DNA from 3 places in the Rheinheimera sp. B2H12 genome. Region 3 is predicted to be linked to each of the others. Evidence: predicted binding sites of a transcription regulator. Region 3 holds the regulator's gene; each other region holds the start of a gene.
What was found. The regulator FNR, encoded in region 3, switches genes on or off when oxygen is low (the NO sensors DNR and NnrR bind a similar motif). The targets are predictions, from matches to a motif close to TTGATNTANATCAA.
Positions count from the first base shown of each region.

Region 1: the regulator FNR is predicted to act here: its motif matches at 1,334-1,347, upstream of AC53GJ_RS13225 (HAMP domain-containing protein).
Region 2: the regulator FNR is predicted to act here: its motif matches at 4,276-4,289, upstream of AC53GJ_RS01890 (acetyl-CoA hydrolase/transferase family protein).

Region 1 is NZ_CM184363.1:3,081,633-3,087,853, reverse strand. It holds gene AC53GJ_RS13230 (DUF5666 domain-containing protein) at 1-1,204, opposite strand, end outside; gene AC53GJ_RS13225 (HAMP domain-containing protein) at 1,432-3,237, shown strand; gene AC53GJ_RS13220 (hypothetical protein) at 3,477-3,821, shown strand; gene AC53GJ_RS13215 (hypothetical protein) at 3,995-4,774, shown strand; gene AC53GJ_RS13210 (HlyD family secretion protein) at 5,518-6,221, shown strand, end outside.
Region 2 is NZ_CM184363.1:418,511-424,731, forward strand. It holds gene AC53GJ_RS01880 (TonB-dependent receptor) at 1-740, shown strand, start outside; gene AC53GJ_RS01885 (phytase) at 874-2,895, shown strand; gene AC53GJ_RS01890 (acetyl-CoA hydrolase/transferase family protein) at 2,940-4,217, opposite strand; partial or broken gene AC53GJ_RS01895 (PAS domain S-box protein) at 4,390-6,075, opposite strand.
Region 3 is NZ_CM184363.1:2,786,391-2,792,611, forward strand. It holds gene ccoP (cytochrome-c oxidase, cbb3-type subunit III) at 1-360, shown strand, start outside; gene AC53GJ_RS12050 (FixH family protein) at 425-904, shown strand; gene AC53GJ_RS12055 (heavy metal translocating P-type ATPase) at 906-3,308, shown strand; gene ccoS (cbb3-type cytochrome oxidase assembly protein CcoS) at 3,305-3,499, shown strand; gene AC53GJ_RS12065 (sulfite exporter TauE/SafE family protein) at 3,520-4,194, shown strand; gene fnr (fumarate/nitrate reduction transcriptional regulator Fnr) at 4,238-4,948, shown strand; gene uspE (universal stress protein UspE) at 5,041-5,964, shown strand; gene ttcA (tRNA 2-thiocytidine(32) synthetase TtcA) at 6,124-6,221, shown strand, end outside.

The DNA.
Region 1 (6,221 bases), 300 kb from region 3:
GGTTTGTTAAGACGCTTTGAGCCTTTTCTACTTCTTTCAACCAATAACGGCCATCAGCCGTCATCACACCTTCCAGTTTTAGCCACTGGCCAGCCAATTGTTCAGCAGTCAAACCATCCTCAAAGCTGCTATTGGCATCCAGTTGCACAGCAAAACCGCGAAAACGCAGTTGTTCCGCCTGTAAGCTGGCCTGGGTGATGACCTGAAAGCTACGGCCTTGCGATTGTGCTTTATCCAGCTTGGCCTGGTTTGGCCCGGTGACATCATCGCTAAAGTCGATTTCGGTCACCACCATTTCACCTTGTTTTGATTGCAGGCTCACTGCAACGGTTTTACCAATCTGCAGATCGCTGTGGTTGCCGTCACTAAACTTGACCTGCACTGGCAGTTGCAGCCGCAACCGCTGATTCAGCTCAATGCTGCTCAAATCACTGCTGACCCAGCTCAGCACCCCGCCGATTTCAGTTTCCGTCTGTTCTGCCAAAGATTCTGCTTCGATGCTATCGGCAATTAACAGGCTGGAAGCGAGCTGACCTTTGACTTCAACCCAACGACCATTTTGCAGCAAGCCCGGCTTTGTTGTGGCAGCGGCATAACTCACGGTTTGGCCATTGAGCCGGAATTGTTGTTGCGTCGGTTGTAACTCGCTGATCGCACCTGTCATTTCCAGTTGCAACGGAATTTGATTTCCGGTCAGCACAATAGCCGCTTGCACCTGATTGCTAAGTCTGCCGGCAGCATCGCGTTGCAGCGTCAGTAACACAAAGTCACCGCTACGCAGTTGATGTGCCGGTGCTTGCAGTTGGTTATCCTGCAGCCGGAATTGGTCAATGCTGCTGTGACTGACATAACCGGCCAGATCTGGTTTTAGCAACAAAGCAGTTCCTGCTGAGCTTGCCAATGTCTGAACCTGAAAACCTGGCACTAACAACTGATTCGGTAAGTTCTGGCCGGCGTACTGCACGGCCTGGGCCGGTAGAGTGAGCTGTTGTCCCAGTAAAGACACGCTATTCGCATTGACCTCGGTTAAATAACCTTGTTGCACTTTAGCAGACGGCTGCTGAGCTGGTTGCTTGCTGGTGTTGTCACCGCTTTGTGCTGTGGTGGTGGCTGGTTGGGCTGCTGTGGGGGCTGAACTGCCGCCGCAAGCGACCAGGGTACTGACGGTACAAGCGAGAAATAACAAACTGAACTGACGCATCATAAACTCCTGAGCTGTTTCCTTCTGATGATGGTTCTTAGCTTAGAAGCCCGAGCGTGAAGCAAACGTGAAGCCCTGCAAACTGTGCAGGCTGGCAGCGGCCGCAGCGGGCAAAACGCTTTGCACCGAACTTTGATCTGGCACAAGCCAGTTACGAAGTGCAACTGCTTTAATGTGTGATTACCTTAGTGATGCTGGTTTGGGGTCGATTGGTCGATCAGGGAAAGTTGATGTCTATGATGAAAAATTTTTCAGTGATCCTGCAACTGCGTTTTGCCCTGACTGGCATTGTGGTGCTGGCCGTATCGACCATGCTGTTATCTTTCTGGTTGTCACAGCAAGCAAAGGATGATGCGCTGGCGATGAATATTGCCGGTTCACTGCGGATGCAAACTTATAAAGTCGCCTTGTTGCAGCAGCAAGCGGACCCAGCCGCTGCGGCTGCCGCACAACAACAGTTGCTGAGCACTTGGCAGCATCCGGTGTTTTATCAATTAAAACATCAGGATGCAAAGCTAAGTGAGTTATTCCGACAGGCACGCTACCAATGGCTGGTGTTAGCCGGCAAGCTCAGTCAACAGCTATTGAGCGATGAGGAACTGGTCAGTCAGCTTAGTCAGCAGGTTGATTTGATTGAACAACTGGTGACTCAGGTGCAGCAGGGCGCTGAGTCCAGATTGGCGCTGCTGAGGTGGGTGCAACTGATTGCTGTGCTGCTGCTTGCCGGGGTGGCTTTTATTATTTATCGGGGTTTACAACAGCGGGTGGTGCAACCGCTGCAGGCGCTGACACAAGTGGCCAGACAAATCACCCAGGGGGATTTTAGTGCCAGGTTGCAGCAGCAACAGCAGGATGAATTTGGCCTGTTGGCTTTGACGTTAAATCAAATGAGTGCTGCGCTGGCCAGTCGTTATGGCACTTTAGCGCAACAGGTGGCAGAGCAGAGTGACACCCTGGCGCGCAATCACCAGCAGTTGCAATTTTTATATGAATTAAGCCAGCGGTTTTTACACCAGCAAGCTGGATCTGCCCAGCTCAGACAATTATTAAATGACTTGCAGCAGTTGGTGGCAGTGGCGGAGTTAGAACTTTGTCTGATGACCGAAAATGGGGTTGAACCTTATTTACAGCTCAAAACAGAGTTGTGCCAGACGACTAGCTGTCAGCAGCGGAATTGCCAGCAATGCCGGCAGGCGCCAGCCATTGGTTTGCGGGAAAAAGACAGTTTGGTCTGGCGTTTTCAGTTGCAACGGGAATTCCGCCATTTTGGTATTTTGCTGGCGCGCACCACGCCTGACCAGCCCTTAACCGAATGGCAGCAGCAGTTGTTAGCTGCGGTTGCAGCTCAACTGGCACTGGAATTGAGTTTGCAGCAACAACAGGATCAAAGTTGTCGTTTGGCCTTGTTACAGGAGCGGAATTTAATTGCGGGTGAACTGCATCATGCAATGGCGCAATCCTTGTCTTATTTGAAAATTCAGACCAATCGATTGCAAAAGTGTCTGGCCCGGAACGATCAAACTTGTCTGCTGGATGTCGCCACTGAGTTGTCCCAAAGCCTGGATGTGGCGTACCGGCAGTTTTATCAGCTACTCAGCACTTTTAGCCTAACCATCAGCGGTGGCGGTTTAGAGCAGGCCCTGCAACATAGCTTGCAGCAGTTGGCACAGCAGTCAGGCATTCGATTTGAGTTACATTATCAGTTGCTGAATATTCCGTTGCATGGTCATGAAGAAATTCATCTGCTGCAACTGGTCAAAGAGTGTTGTCAGTTACTGGTGCAGCAAAGCCTGGCCAGTGAAGTGGTGGTGACACTGCAACTGGTTTCGGATCAATTGCTGGAACTGAGCATCAGTGACAATGGCGTTGGCACCTTATATTCGCAGCAGTTGCAGGTGTTGCAGGACAGGGCACAGCAATTAAGAGCGCAATTGCAGACGCAGCAAACCAGCCAGGGCCGCCATCTGCTGACCTGTCGTTTTATTCCGCAATATTTACTGAATACTGAGCAGAAGTGCACAGAGCCAGAGGTTTAAACTTTATGCGTGCTGGCACATTGCGACAACTGAATCACAACAACTTTTGAACTGGGCTAAGCCTGTTGCCCAAGTCATCCGTATCAGCATCAAGTTCAACAGGTCAGAGCACTAAAGGCCACAGCCAATTTGTTGATCTGGCGCAAGAAGCTCTAGTCCTGCAACCGCTTACACTGACAGCCAATTCAGGTCTGACGGCTGTGTTTCCAGTTGCCGCCGGTGTTTGCAGTCGCGGAAAAATGATGTCACAGCCTCCGTTTGATCCCAATCTTGTGGTGCCGCCACAATCCAACGATTTGTCTTCGATCATCGATCCTGCTGCCAGGCATCCGCTGGTCGGTCAGTTACAGCAACAGCAACAACAGTTGCTGCTGGCTGGCCAGGACCAGTTGCAGCAAAAACGTTTGCAGCGCCTGGCAGAGACTATTGCTGGCGTGACCGATCCTGCGCAGCGGATAGCCTTTATCCAGCAACAACTGGCCCAGCAAATGGCGCTATTGCAGCAAAAGCTGACCGAGGTCACTCAGTTACTGGCCGCCAGGCAACCACAGCAAGGATTACAGTCCGACAAGCATAATGGCTAAGTTTTGCCGTCAACAAGGTTGGACTGTTGCTGCGAAAAGTGATGATCTAGGGCTTCAACATCTGCGCCTTCAGCTTTTATTGCGGTGTTTTGGTTATAAATTATGTGATTTTTGTAAAATAAAATTACAATGCTGCCGATAAAAGGAACACCGCATCATCGCAAGGAGCTAAGATGAATATTAAACCGCCCTCATTGAATCTGCAGACCATGGTCGGCCCTGATACCCCAGCACAGCGCACCTCAGCACCACGCCCGACAGTGCCAGCGCCAATGATCGCTGCGCAAGCAGAAATCAGCCAGCTACCGGCTAGTTTAACGCCGCAAACCCTGCCTGATCAGGAGTCGCCGGTGTATCGCCGGCCTGTGGTGACCAGAAAGATCCCCTCTGAAAGCAATGAAGAAGCCTTTGCCCGCATCCAAGCCGCGGCCAAACAACAAACCAAGGCGTTGAAGTCGCTGCATAATATTAAAATGGCCTTTGGTGAATTTATGCAGCAGTTGGCAACAAAGCATCCGGAGCTGGCGAACAATAAAAGCTGGGGTTTTAGTGTGGCGGCGGACGGCAGTCTGGCGGTGAATCGCGCACAAGGGCAGCGGCTGGATTTAACTGAAGCACAACAATTGCAATTGACGGCCTTGTTAAATAGCAATGATGATCTGGTCACTTTAGCCAGTAACTTTAGCACCACCATGCTGGATGCGCTGGAGCAGGAGCGTGGGCCGGATCAAGAGGGTTATCACTGGGGGGAGTATGATGTCACAGCAGAAAACTTTACCAAGGTGGTTAATTTTAAAAAAATAGTGGAAACCTTGTCTGAGTTTGCCAGTGAACGAACCTGGTTTGCCCGTCAACATGGTCTGCCCAATGCGGACGACTATACCTCGATGGTGGCGGAATTTGATGCCCAGATCATGAATAATGCCAAACGTCGTTATTATTCGCAGGAATAATCCGAGGCTGCCTGCATGAATGTGATATCAGGCAACAGACCCGCTTTATGGGGCCGCGATATCAGCTTGTGCCGTAGCCTCTTGCAGGTCCGACTGAGCGTAGCCCGTTCTGAGTGAATAAGCCTTTTGCTGTGCTTATCACGAACTTTGGACCAATATCAACTGCGAGCACAAGTAAGGTCAGCGCGATACGTGCCACAATCCAACGATTTGTGTTCGATTATCGATCCTGCTGCCAGACATCCGCTGGTCGGTCACTTACAGCAACAGCAACAAAAGTTGTTGCTGGCTGGCCAGGATCAGTTACAGCAAAAACGCTTGAAGTCACTTAGTTGCTGGCCGCCAAGCGTTGGACGCCAGCGTTGGACGCCAAGCGTTGGACTGCCCAACTGCTTTGCAGTTGGTCGAGTCCAACCTACGAATTTGCGTTCAGTGCATACAGGTCAATATTTCAACCAACGGATTTAATTAAATTTTAGTAGGTCGGACTCGACCGGCTGGCCGGGCAGTCCGACAGGTGCGATGGATGAATATTGCGACCAGCCCTGAGCAGCAAAGCTTGGAACCCTTGTAAAAGGTCTGACCTGTAACAGCTTTTATTGATGCAGAACAACACCGGTTTTTGCCGCTTCGCTTATCTTAGGCGCTTTGTTAAGCGGCATAGCCGACAGCATTGGCTGCCCGCAACCGTCAGACTTAGCGGTGGCAGCGCAACCGCCGCAATTGTATTTATGGAGCACAACATGACAGTTCAACCTGCGACGACCGCAAGCAACAACAAGCCGCCTGCACCTTTTATCAGCACCCAGCGCTTTGGCTTTGGCGCTACGGCGTTCGTGTTGCTGGCGGCGGTGGGCTGGTTTGGCCGGTCCTGGTGGCAACCGGATCCGGCATTGCTGGCTTTTCAGCAGGCCAATGGCCGGATTGAAGCCACTGAAGTGGCCATCGCCTCGAAAATTGCCGGAAGGGTCAGTGAAATTCTGGTCAACGAAGGAGATTTTGTCGCGGCTGGGCAGTTACTGGCGAAAATAGATCCGGCGGCGCATCAGGCCGCGCTGGAGCAGGCCAAAGCGCAATTGCGCCAGGTCGATACCCAGATTGCCAATGCTGAGAGTCTGGTACAGCAGCGTCAGGGCGAGCGCCATGCGTTAGAAGCCTTGTTATTACAGCGCCGCTCAGAAGCGGATGGTGCCAGCAGCCGGGCCCGGCGCACTGAAGCGCTGGTGAAAACCGGCGCTGTGTCAGCCCAAAGCGCCGAAGATCAGCAAACGGCAGTGAAAACCGCCAATGCCGCCATTGCATCAGCCGAGGCGCAACTTGAGGCCAATCAGGCCGCGATTCATGCCGCCCAGACTCAGGTGCTGGCAGCAAAAGCCAGCCAGGAAGCAGCAGCGGCGGGCGTGCAGCGGTTAGAAGTTGAATTAAAAGAAACCGAATTATTTGCCCC
Region 2 (6,221 bases), 2.4 Mb from region 3:
ATAGTACAGGTCTGAACCGGCCGAACTTTGCGGATTTAGTGCCTTATCTGATTGTGGAAGAACGCAGTGAACAAGGCGGTAGCATCAGCATTGGTAACATTGGCCTGACGCCGACCTATAGCCACAACCTGGATCTGATGACTGAATATTACCTGGAACCGCTGGGACAGTTATCGGCCGGGGTGTTCTACAAATATTTATTAGATCCGATGTTTAAAGCGCGCAGTGTGCAGCAGGGCGGTGAATTTGCAGGTTTCCAGCTGACCAGACCGGAAAATGGCGATAAAGGCCGTTTGTATGGGTTGGAGCTGAACTGGCAACAAACGCTGGCGGCGCTGCCTGGCTTTGGCGTGATGCTGAATTACACCCTGACCGATTCAGCAGCGGACTTGCCTTTTGGCATAGGACAGACCGATTTACCTGGCACCAGCAAACATAGCTACAACGCGGCACTGAATTATGAAGCGAATGGCTACAGTGCGCAGCTGGCTTATAACTATCGTTCTGAGTATATCGACGCGCTGGATACGGCAGATCCAAAACTGAATACCTATTGGGATGAACGCGCCACGCTGGATTTCAGCGCCGGTTATAAATTCTCATCCCAGTTGAGTCTGTTTATTGAAGCCACCAACCTGACCGATAGCCAGGCGATCCGTTACCAGGGCGTACGCAGCCGGGTGTTTGAACACGAACAGTTTGGCCGTGCCTGGCAACTGGGCGTGCGGGGCAGCTTCTAAGCGCCAGCACTGCAGTTTCGAGCGTAGCACAGTGCCTGATTGGATGGACTGTGCAGCCTTGTTGTGAGGCGCTGCTACCGCTGAGTGGCCGCGCCTCAGAAGTATATTTTGCGAAGAACATTTTGCTGAGAACATGATGAAACCAACCTTATTTAACCCTTCGCGGCTATTTTGCGCCGTCTTGATGGCTGCCATTGTTTGCGGCAATGGCATCGCCAATGCAACTGCAGCTCAATCAACTGGTGAGCACTTACTCACAGCTTTGCCACCGTTGACTGTCAAAGCCCGTGCTTATCAACAACTGACACACCAGGGCGAGCGGCTGCAGTTGCTGGCGGATAAACGCGGCTTGCACATTCTGAATGACAAGGGCCAGTCACTGGCCACGGCGGCTGGTGATTTTAGTCGTTTTACCACTTTGCAATTACCAGTTTTGCCATTACCAGTCCAGGGCGCTACGTCGGTTGGAAGTCAAAGCAGCCTGTTGATTGCGGCGATGGATGATGAAAGCCAACACTTCCAGCTCTGGTCCTGGCAGCAGCAACGGCTGCAACTGTTGCAGCAACAGCCTGTCACCAGCCGGGTGGTGGAGGATCTGTGTTTTTATCACAGCCAGGATAATCAACAACTGAGTATTTTCCTGCTGGGCGATCGTGGTGGTGCCGATCAACTGTTATTACAGCAACAAGGCCGCTGGTTAAAGCAACCACTGCGGATCCGTGAATTGAGTGTGCCTTATGACAGCAAAGCCTGTGCTGTTGATCAACGCAGCGGTAGCTTGTATCTGAGCGAGCACAGCCAGGCCATTTGGCGTTATCAGGCCGAACCTGAAGCTGATGAAGGCCGGCAGTTGGTGCAGGTGAAGCAGCCGTTTGGGGCTATAGCTGCTGAGATTGTCAGCATGACAGTGCTGCCGGACGGTCGCCTGCTGGCGCTGGAAGAGCAGCCGGGCCGGGTGTTGCAACTGCGATGGCCGTTGGATCAGGCCGGTCAGCCTGATTTCAGTGCCGAAGCCCAGCTCAGTGCCCAGCCCCTGGGTGATGGTGAATTCGTCTATCTGTCGGCTGCACTGACGCCGCAGCAACAGAGCGTTTTTGTCAGTGCCAAAGGTGAGCCTGTGCAGCAATTGGCGCTATCTGGCAGCACAGGCCAAGTGCCGCTAGTTGCAGCGGCGAGCTTGCTGTTACCGATGCAACAAGTGCTGCCCACAGTGCAAACACCAGCCGCGCCAGCACGGGGTGATGTCATCGACGACCCGGCCATTTGGCATCATCCGTCGAAACCAGAGCGCAGCCGTATTTTGGCGACCGACAAGCGCAATGGTCTGGAAGTGTATGATGTGCAGGGCAAGTTATTGCAACAGTTGAACGTCGGCCGGCTGAATAATGTCGATGTCCGTTATGGTCTGCCTTTTGCCGGTCAGCCGCATGATGTGGCAGTGGCAAGTTTACGTAATAACAATAGCTTGCAGTTGTTTGCAATTAATGCAGAAGGTGAAGTGCAACAGGCCGGTCAAATTGCCACCAGCATGCAGGAGATCTACGGTTTATGCCTGTTTCAGCCGGCTGCGGGTCAGGTGGACGTGTTCGTCAATGATAAATCCGGCTTGATTGAGCAGTATCGACTGAGTTCAGACGGCAAGCGCTGGCAGGGGCGCAAAGTGCGGCAACTGCAAGTGCCCGGGCAGCCGGAAGGTTGTGTGGTGGATGACGCGCGCCAGCAGTTATTTGTCGGCGAAGAAGATGTGGGAATCTGGCGTTTTGCCGCGGCGGCAACAGCCAGCAGCAGCGGTGAAAAAATTATCTTAGCTGATGGCAAGACGCTGGTGGCGGATGTGGAAGGTCTGGCTTTTGCACCGGGTGAACAACCTTATTTGCTGGCCTCCAGCCAGGGCAATGACAGTTATGTGCTGTTTTCTGCCGTGGCACCATATCAGCCGGTACTGCGTTTTCGCGTCATCACTAACCCTGACCTCGGCATTGATGGTACTTCTGAGACCGATGGGTTGGAGTTAACCGTTCGCTCGCTAGGGCCAGCGTTTTTGCAAGGTGCGCTGATTATTCAGGACGGTCGCAACCGGATGCCGGAGCAAGGCCAGAACCTGAAGTACATCCCCTGGCAGTCAGTGTTGCAACTGATCCCTAAGCAGCAATAGTGCGCAAAAAACCAGCAGCAGCGGGGTGGCTGCTGCTGGTTGTTTTAGACCGATAAACCCCAGTCATCAAAAGCTTGCCGCGCCAGTTGTTCGCGAAATTGCGGCGCGGCAATTTGAATCAGCGCTCTGGCTCTTTCAGTCAGGCTGCGTGCCCGCAAATTGGCGACACCATATTCAGTGACAATATAATGCACATGAGCACGGGTGGTCACCACGCCAGCGCCAGGGGCTAATAAGGAGCTGATGCGCGACACTGTGCCGCTGGCAGCTGTGGCTGGCAGCGCAATCACGGAGCGGCCACCTTCGGATAAGGCGGCACCACGGACAAAATCCATCTGGCCACCGACGCCGGAATAAATTTTGGTCCCCAGTGAGTCGGCGCAGACCTGACCGGATAAATCCACCTGTAAGGCGCTGTTAATGGCCATCACCTGCGGATTTTGCCGGATCACGGCGGTATCGTTGGTATAAGCCACGTCCAGAAACACCACTTCCGGGTTGTCATCGACAAAGTCATATAAGGCCTGACTGCCCATGGCAAAAGTGGTGACAATTTTGCCCGGATGTTTGCGTTTATTGCGGTTACTGAATACGCCTTTGGCCAGTAGCGGCAACACACCATCGGAAAACATTTCAGTGTGGATCCCCAGCTGTTGCCGATCGCCCAGGCAAGCCAAAGTTGCATCCGGAATAGCGCCAATGCCCATCTGCAAGCAATCACCGTCCCGCACTAAACTGGCGACATTTTTGCCAATCTGGGCTGTGACGTTATCAATGCTGGCGGGCAAATGCAGTGGAATGTCAGATTCGAGTTCACAATAAGCGCTGAAGGCCGATAAATGCACAAAAGAATCGCCATGGGTGCGCGGCATCCTGGGGTTAATTTGCGCGATAATTTTTTTCGCCGATTGCATGGCGGCCCGCGTTGCTTCCACCGACACCCCCAGGCTACATAAGCCATGTTTATCCGGCGGCGATACCTGAATAATGGCGGTATCAATGGCTTGTTCGCCACTGCGGAACATTTTCGGAATTTCTGATAAAAAGGCTGGCACATAATCGGCAGCGCCACAATTGACGGCTGGCCGGGTTGGGCGGCCAACAAAAAATACCCGCTGGCGTAAATGCCCTTGCAGCGCCGGATCACAAAGCGCGCTACTGAGTTCAGTGTGCAGGCTTAGCAAGGTTAAGTCGCGTTTATCCAAGGCCACTTTGGCGAGGGCATTCAGCATCGAATAAGGGGTAGCAGCCATCGAGTGGCTCCAGATGGATTCACCGTTACTGATGGTGGCTAAGGCTTGTTCCGGGGTGGCATAATACATAACTGAACTCTGTGCTGGGAAATTGCAAACAGCATAACGACAGCTTTGGGCGGCCGTTATGATTGGGATCAACTGAATTGGCTTTATCCGTCTAGCTTTGGCTGGCGAGCTGATTGAGCGTTTCAGCCAGACTTTTTAACAACGCCTGATTCTGATTAACCACGCTATTGATTTCACTGGCCGAGCTGCCAGCTTTAAACGCCAGATTCCGCACTTCTTCTGCTACCACTGAAAAACCCCGACCCGCTTCGCCCGCCCGCGCCGCTTCAATCGCAGCGTTCAGCGCTAATAAGTTGGTCTGATCGGCAATGGCATTAATACTGGACACCATATTGTTGATACTTTTGCCGGAATTCAGCAATTCCGCCATCACCTGATCGCTTTGTTGCACCACCTGCTGCCGTTTGCTGATATCGGTGCCGTAAAAAATCACTTTTTGCAGATCGCCCTTGGGATGGCGAATGGCACTAAAGGTGGCGGCCAGGCTGATGGTGCGGTTGCCAATACTAAAACTTAAATCTTTACGGATATTTTTGCCAGCGACTAACTGCTGCTGTTGCTCCGGCGACAGGCATTGTTGCCAGCTTTTACAGGCGCTGCTGAACTCATCATTTTTCACCTGCAGGATGCGGCTGGCGTAGTCGTTCATGGCCAATACTTTGCCCTGGGCATCCCATTCCAGCATCAGATTGGATTGGCTGATGGCATCAAACCGCACCTGATTTTCCAGCGCTGAGGATTTAACCGGCGTGATATCGGCCAGAATGGCAATATAACTGTGGTGTTCGCCGCGTTCGTTATGCACCGGGTTGCTGGTGACTGAAATCCATAACGAAGAACCATCGCGGCGATGGATTTCTATTTCATCATAAAAGGCTCTGGGGGCGGCCAGCTCAGCTTCAATCCGTTGCCGGGTGCTTTCATCGGTTTTGGGGCCGACTAACACTTCGGCAGCGACATGGCCGAGAATTTCAGCGCTGCTGTAGCCAGTCATCTTCGTAAAACCCTGATTTACATATTGTATTTTTCGATTTACATCGGAAATAATCACCGCGTTATCGGTTTCATTGGCCACCATCGACAGTAATTCAGCTTCTTGTTTTTGCATGATTTCTGCTGTGATATCAGAGGCATATTTCACCACTTTCAGCACTTCGCCATCAGGCCCTAAAATAGGGTTGTAGGTAGCGTGGATCCAGACCGACTGACCGCCTTTGGTCAGTCTTTTAAAATCGGCGGTTTGATAGTGACCCTGGCGTAATTTCGCCCAGAATTGCCGGTATTGCTCTGAATTCGCTTCTTGTGGTGCAACAAAAATGCGGTGGTGTTTGCCTTGTACTTCGCTCAGTTGATAACCCATCAACTGTAAAAAGTTTGCATTGGCCGTCAGGATCTGGCCATCGAGATTAAATTCGATCACCGCTTCAGAGCGCTGGATGGCTTCAATCTGACTTTGCATATCCGCTCTTTGCATCACTTCAGCGGTGATATCGGTGGCAAACTTAATAATCCGGCTGACTTTGCCGTTGCGCAGAATAGGGGTGTAATTGGCTTGGATCCAGACCGAGGTTCCGCTTTTGGTGCGGCGTTTAAATTCGGCAATTTGGGCTTTCCCGGCGCGTAATTCATCCCAAAACCGCTGATAATCGCGGGAATGGCTGGCGGCTTGGTCTAAAAATATCCGATGCGGTTTCCCGACAACGTCTGCCAACTGATATTGCATCAGTTGCAGAAAGTTTTTATTGGCATGCACCACAGTACCATCGGTGCTGAATTCTATCACTGCCATGGTTTGATGCAGTGCTTTGATAATATCGTCGTTGCCGCCTTTGTTGCCAAACAGTCCGAACATAGTCACCTCAAGTACCTTTGCTTGCAACAAAGCCTAGTCGGCAGTTGTTGCATTTTCAAACCAGATATGAGTTAAATTTTTTCAGTTTCAAAGTCTTAGTGACAGCACGCAGTGATAGTGCATAGCACAATAAAATCAATGACCTACCGATT
Region 3 (6,221 bases):
GCCTGGGGTGATGCTTTAGGTGAACAAGGCGTGAAAGAAATGACCGCTTATGTGTTAAGTTTGTCTGGCCGTAAAGTCAATGACAAAGACGCTGAAGCTGGTAAAGCCAAGTTTGGCATGTGCGCCGCCTGTCACGGTGCCGATGGCAAAGGCAGTCTGGCGCATAATCTGCCATTTGGCGCGCCAAATCTGACCGATACCATTTGGTTATATGGTGGCTCTGCCGGCAGTATCGAACAAACGCTGTTAAAAGGCCGTAACGGTCAGATGCCAGCCTTTAAAGATACGCTGGGTGAAGATAAGATCCATGTAATCGCTGCTTACGTTTACCGTCTGTCCCGTCCGGACGACACTAAATAACAGTGCAGTAACTGCTGTGATAAGCCCCGGGAACGGGGCTTATTGTTATCAGCTGAGGTGAACAATGCTCGTAAAACCCTGGTATAAACAATTCTGGCCCTGGTTACTGATCGCTATCCCAATTGCGACTGTGCTGAAAAGCGGCCACACCATCTATTTGATGAACCAACAAAGCCCCGATCTGGTAATTGATGATTATTATGCCGAAGGCAAAGCCATCAATATGAATCTGGCGAAATTCCGTGAAGCCGCCCTTCGCAACCTGCAGGGTCATATCTTACTGGCCGGCAATAAAGCGATAGTCCGATTTGAAAAAAATGTCGCTCTGGACCAGGCACTTACATTGCAGTTCGTCCATAACACTGTGGCTGCCAAGGACTTTACCGTCAAAGCCGAGCGCAGTGGAGAAAACCTGTTTGTGGCAGAATTACCAGCCACTTTAACCGGCAAATGGAATTTACTGGTGACGGATGACAGTCAGCAATGGAAATTACGCAGCACGATGATGTTGCCGCAAACGACTGAAATCAAGCTGACGTATTAATATGCCCGAAACCTCCGTAGTCGCTTGTTTTCATTGCGCTGAAGCAGTGCCAGCCGGCAGCAATTACAGCTTGTTATTTGATGGTCAGATGCGGCAATTTTGCTGCCCTGGCTGTCATGCTGTCGCCGAAACCATTATCGAGCAGGGTTTGGCGGATTACTACCGCTTTCGCACCAGCCCGGCCAGCAAAGCCAGTCCCCTGCCCGACAAATTGCAACAGCAACTGCAAAGTTATGACAACGCCGAAGTGCTGGGTGATTTATCCAGCCGTGATGGTGACTGGCAACAGGTTGAACTCTCGATTAGCGGCATGAGTTGCGCGGCCTGCGCCTGGCTGATTGAAAAACAACTGACGCAAGATCCAGCTATTGCCAAAGTATCGGTCAATTCCGGCACCGCACGCTGTGCTTTACGCTGGGATCCGGCACAAACCAAACTCAGCACCATCTTAGGGCGGATTGCCCAATTGGGTTATCAGGCAAGCCCTTATATCAGCGATCAGGAAGAACAAAGTTACCAGCAGGAAATGAGCGCTTACCTCAAACGGTTGGCTGTATCCGGCATTATGTCAATGCAAGTGATGATGCTGGCCTTTGGCTTGTATTTTGGTGATTACACCGGCATCGAACAGCAATATGAAGGTTATTTACGCTGGATCAGTCTATTCCTGACCTTGCCTGTGATGTTTTTTGCCGCCGCACCTTTTAGTAAAAGTGCCTGGCGGGCACTGCGCAGCAAAGAGCTGAATATGGACGTGCCGATAGTACTGGCGCTGTATTACACCTTTGCCGCCTCCACCTATGGCACCATCACCCATAGTGGTGAAGTGTATTTTGAATCCGTCTGCATGTTTGTTTTTCTGCTGCAGTTGGGTAAGTTTTTTGAATTCCGCGCCCGCAAACAAGCGCGGGATGCGACCAGTAATTTGTTGAAAATTATGCCGGTTACTGCCCAGTTATGGGATGGCGAGCAAGCGATTGGCACTTCAGCCCGCAGGCTGCAAGCCGGTGATCTGATCCTGGTCAAAGCGGGCGAAACCCTGCCGGCCGATGGGATCATCAATCAAGGCAGCAGCAGTGTTGATGAGTCCATGCTGACCGGTGAATACCGCGCTGTGGCAAAACAAAGCGGTGATCAGGTGCTGGCAGGCTCGGTCAATCATGACGGCGTCCTGATCATTGAAGTCAGTAAAGCCCTGACCGAATCAAGGCTCGGCCAAATCATTCAACTGCAGCAGCAAACCCTGCATCAGAAACCTCAATTACTTGAAAAGACTGACAAAATCGCTCGTTTTTTTGTGCAGCGTTTACTGGTAATTGCCACTTTAACCTTTGGTGTCTGGTACTTTTTTATTGATGCGGATCGGGCTTTTTGGGTGACCTTGTCGGTGCTGGTTGCCACCTGCCCTTGCGCCTTGAGTCTGGCCACCCCAACCGCTATTACTTGTGCCCTGGCGCGGCTCAATCGCAAAGGCATTCTGATTAAAAACCAGCAAGTACTGGAGTTTTTACCCAGGTTAAGCCGGTTGTTTTTTGATAAAACCGGCACTTTAACCGCCGGTCAATTCAGTATTGCCCGTATTAAGCAATGCCAGACTGAATTTAGCGAAGCGCAACTACTGGATCTGATAGCCAACTTAGAGGCCTATTCTGAGCACCCGATTGGCCGGGCTTTTGCACCATTTTTACAACAACGACTGACCTTGACCGAGGTCGAGCTAGTGGTTGGCAGTGGTATCAAGGCAAAGTGGTTAAGCAATTCAGGTCCACGGCTGTTACAGATCGGCAACGCCGCGTTTTGCCAGCAACAGGCTCAAGCCGATATGCAGGTGTATTTTTGTATCGATGGCCAGTTACATGCGCAATTGCAGCTGGCCGATGCGTTAAGAGCAGAAATACCGGCGCTGATCCCAGCGCTCAATGCCTTAGGTATTCGCTGTGGCATTCTGACCGGAGATAGCTCAGATCAGGCTGAACAGATAGCGAAACAACTTGGCATCACTGATTTAACCAAATCCTGTAGCCCGGAACAAAAAGTTGCTCAGATAAGCAACGCAGTGGCGCAAGGTGATATAGTGCTGATGGTCGGTGATGGTATCAATGACAGTCCTAGTTTTCATGCCGCCCACGTTTCGGTGGCGCTGGACAGTGGCACTGATTTATCGAAAAATCAGGCTGATGTGGTGTTATTGCACAATGACCTGAGCCTGCTGACTGAACTGATCAGCGGGGCCCAATTGGCGAAAAAAGTCGTGCGGCAAAATCTGGCTTGGGCTGTTGGTTACAATCTGGTGATCATACCGCTGGCGGTTTGTGGTTTTGTTTCTCCTTACATCGCGGTGATTGGGATGTCTTTTAGCTCTTTGCTGGTGGTATCCAATTCTTTGAGGTTATTAAAACAATGAGCATTATTTATGTGCTGATCCCAATCGCAGTGCTGTTTGTGATGATTGGCCTGGCGGTGTTTTTCTGGGCTGTGCGCTCGAAACAATTTGATGATCTCGACAAAGAAGCTTTTAGTATTTTATTTGATGAAAAAAAACCTGCGGCTGTGCAAAAACCAACCCCGGCTGAGCCGGCAAAACAACCAGACTAAGCCGGCTTGGAACCGACCGCATGACTGAACCACTGAACTTTGCTGCTGCAGTGCTGATTGGACTGCTGGGCAGTGGTCATTGCCTGGTGATGTGCGGCGGCATTGTCAGTGCCTTGCAATTGTTAATGCCTGATCAAAGTCAGAAGCTTAAGTTACAACTGGCTCTCAGCGCAGGTCGCTTATTGTGTTACAGCCTGCTGGGTGCGCTGGTCGGTGCCCTTGGCGTGCTGGCGATGCAGCTGGCCGGCGGTACTATGCACAGTTTGCGTTTATTATCCGGTCTGATGTTGCTCCTGATGGCGCTTTATGTCAGTAAGCTCTGGCCGGTGCTGGCACTGCTGGAACAAGCGGGTCGCCCGCTCTGGCGTCTGATCCAACCCTGGACCCGCCGGTTGTTGCCGCTCAATAGCCCCGGCAAAGCCCTGGCTTATGGTCTGGGTTGGGGTTTATTGCCCTGCGGTCTGGTCTACTCCAGTTTAAGCTGGAGTCTGGCTAGTGGCTCCGCCTGGCAAGGGGCGCTGTGGATGCTTTGTTTTGGTATTGGCACCTTACCGGCATTATTGCTGGCAGGCCAGGCCGCCACTGCGCTCAATCAATTTAAACAACAGCGCTGGGTACGCTGGAGTATTGCCGCCATGCTGGCACTTTACGGACTCTATACAATTTACCTTGCACTGGCGCATTTAGTTTTTTAAGCTGTGCTGGTATTTTTTTGGCTATAAAATGGAAAACCAACCGATGAGCGCGATTAACTGCCAGGATTGTGGCTTTAGCCAGTTATGTTTGCCGTTTTCTCTGAATGATGCCGAGCTGGATAAGCTGGACCATATTATTCAGCGCAAACGCCCTTCGCACAAAGGTGATCATCTGTTTGAAGCAGGTAAACCCTTGCATGCTCTTTATGCGGTTCGTACCGGTTCGTTTAAAACCTACACCCTGTCCGAACAGGGTGAAGAGCAAATTACCGGTTTTCATCTGCCTGGTGATGTGATTGGTTTTGATGCTATCGGCAATCAGTGCCATCCAAGTTATGCCATGGCGCTTGAAACAGCCATGGTCTGTGAAATCCCTTATCAGAATTTGGATAATTTACTGGATCAACTGCCTAAATTGCGGCAACAACTGATGAGGCTGATGAGTCAGGATATCTCTGGCGATCAGCAGATGATGTTGTTATTAAACCGGAAAACCGCAGAAGAAAAATTAGCCGCATTTTTAACCAATCTGGCGCAACGTTTTGGCAATCGTGGTTTTTCCCGCAAAGAATTCCGCTTGACGATGACCCGCGGTGAAATTGGTAACTACCTGGGTCTGACGGTAGAAACTATCAGCCGGCTGCTTGGTCGTTTTCATAAAGACGAGCTTATTCATGTTGATGGCAAACTGATCGTGATTAGCAATTTTGATGAACTGAGCAAAATTGGCGGCATCAGTAAAACGCCCTGTTAAGCAAGGCTTTGATCTAAACCAAGGTTTGTCACTGCAGACTCCGGTAACTTAGCTAAACTGTATTGGTCAGTTGGTTTATAAGGAGATCTGCAATGGCAACATATCAGGATGTACTGGTGGTGCTTGACCCCAGTCAGGAAACGCAAAAAGCACTGGACCGTGCCATCGAATTATCCACCCACACAGCCTGTCACCTTACCGCTTTTTTATCCATTTACGATTTCTCTTATGAGATGACTACCATGTTATCCGGCGAAGAACGGGAGTCAATGCGCCAGGCCGTGATCACCGACCGTGAGCTTTGGATTGAACAACTGCTGGCCCCAGCCCGGCAAAAAGGGATTAATGCCAGTATCAAAGTGGTGTGGCATAACAGACCCTTTGAAGCCATCGTGAAAACAGTGCAGGATCATGGCTATGATTTGGTGATCAAAGCGACCCATCAGCATGATGTGCTGAAATCACTGATTTTCACCCCAACCGACTGGCATATCCTGAGAAAATGCCCCTGCCCGGTATTATTGGTCAAAGAACATGCCTGGCCTGCTGCTGGCCATATTCTGGCGGCAGTGAATGCAGGTAGTGAACAACCGCATCATAAATCGCTGAATCAGCTGATTATCCGCCAGGCGCAAGCGATGGCGACTTTATTAGGTGCCACAGTCCATCTGGTCAACGCCTATCCCGGTACCCCTATTCATGTGGCAATTGAAATTCCGGAATTTAATCCGGCTGAATATAATGACAGCATGAAACATCATCATCAGGATGCAGTCCGTGCTTTGGCGCAAAATTATGGCATCAGCCCGCAATGTACCCATGTCCTCGAAGGCATGCCAGAAGATGTGATCCCGAAAGTTGCCCGCAGCATTGATGCCGAAATGGTGATTATTGGCACTGTCGGCAGAACAGGTTTATCTGCTGCTATCATTGGTAACACCGCTGAGCATGTGATAGACCGGCTAGAATGCGATATCCTGGCGTTAAAGCCTGACAAGGATGTAACAGCGTCCTGACCGTGCCAGCCCTCAGCGACTAACCACTGTGGGGCTGGCTGTCCGAGCCTTGTTTCATGCCCACTTCCGGCCATGTCGGCAAAATTGCTGCTCTGAAGCTGATTGGCAAAGTCTGCCGATCCGTTATAATGTGCGCCATTTTTCCCAACAGGTGTTGTTATGTCTCACTCGGCTGAAGCGAAAGCTCAATATAATCTGAACAAATTACACAAACGTCTGCGTCGTGGTGTGGGTCAGGCCATTGCTGACTTCGGCAT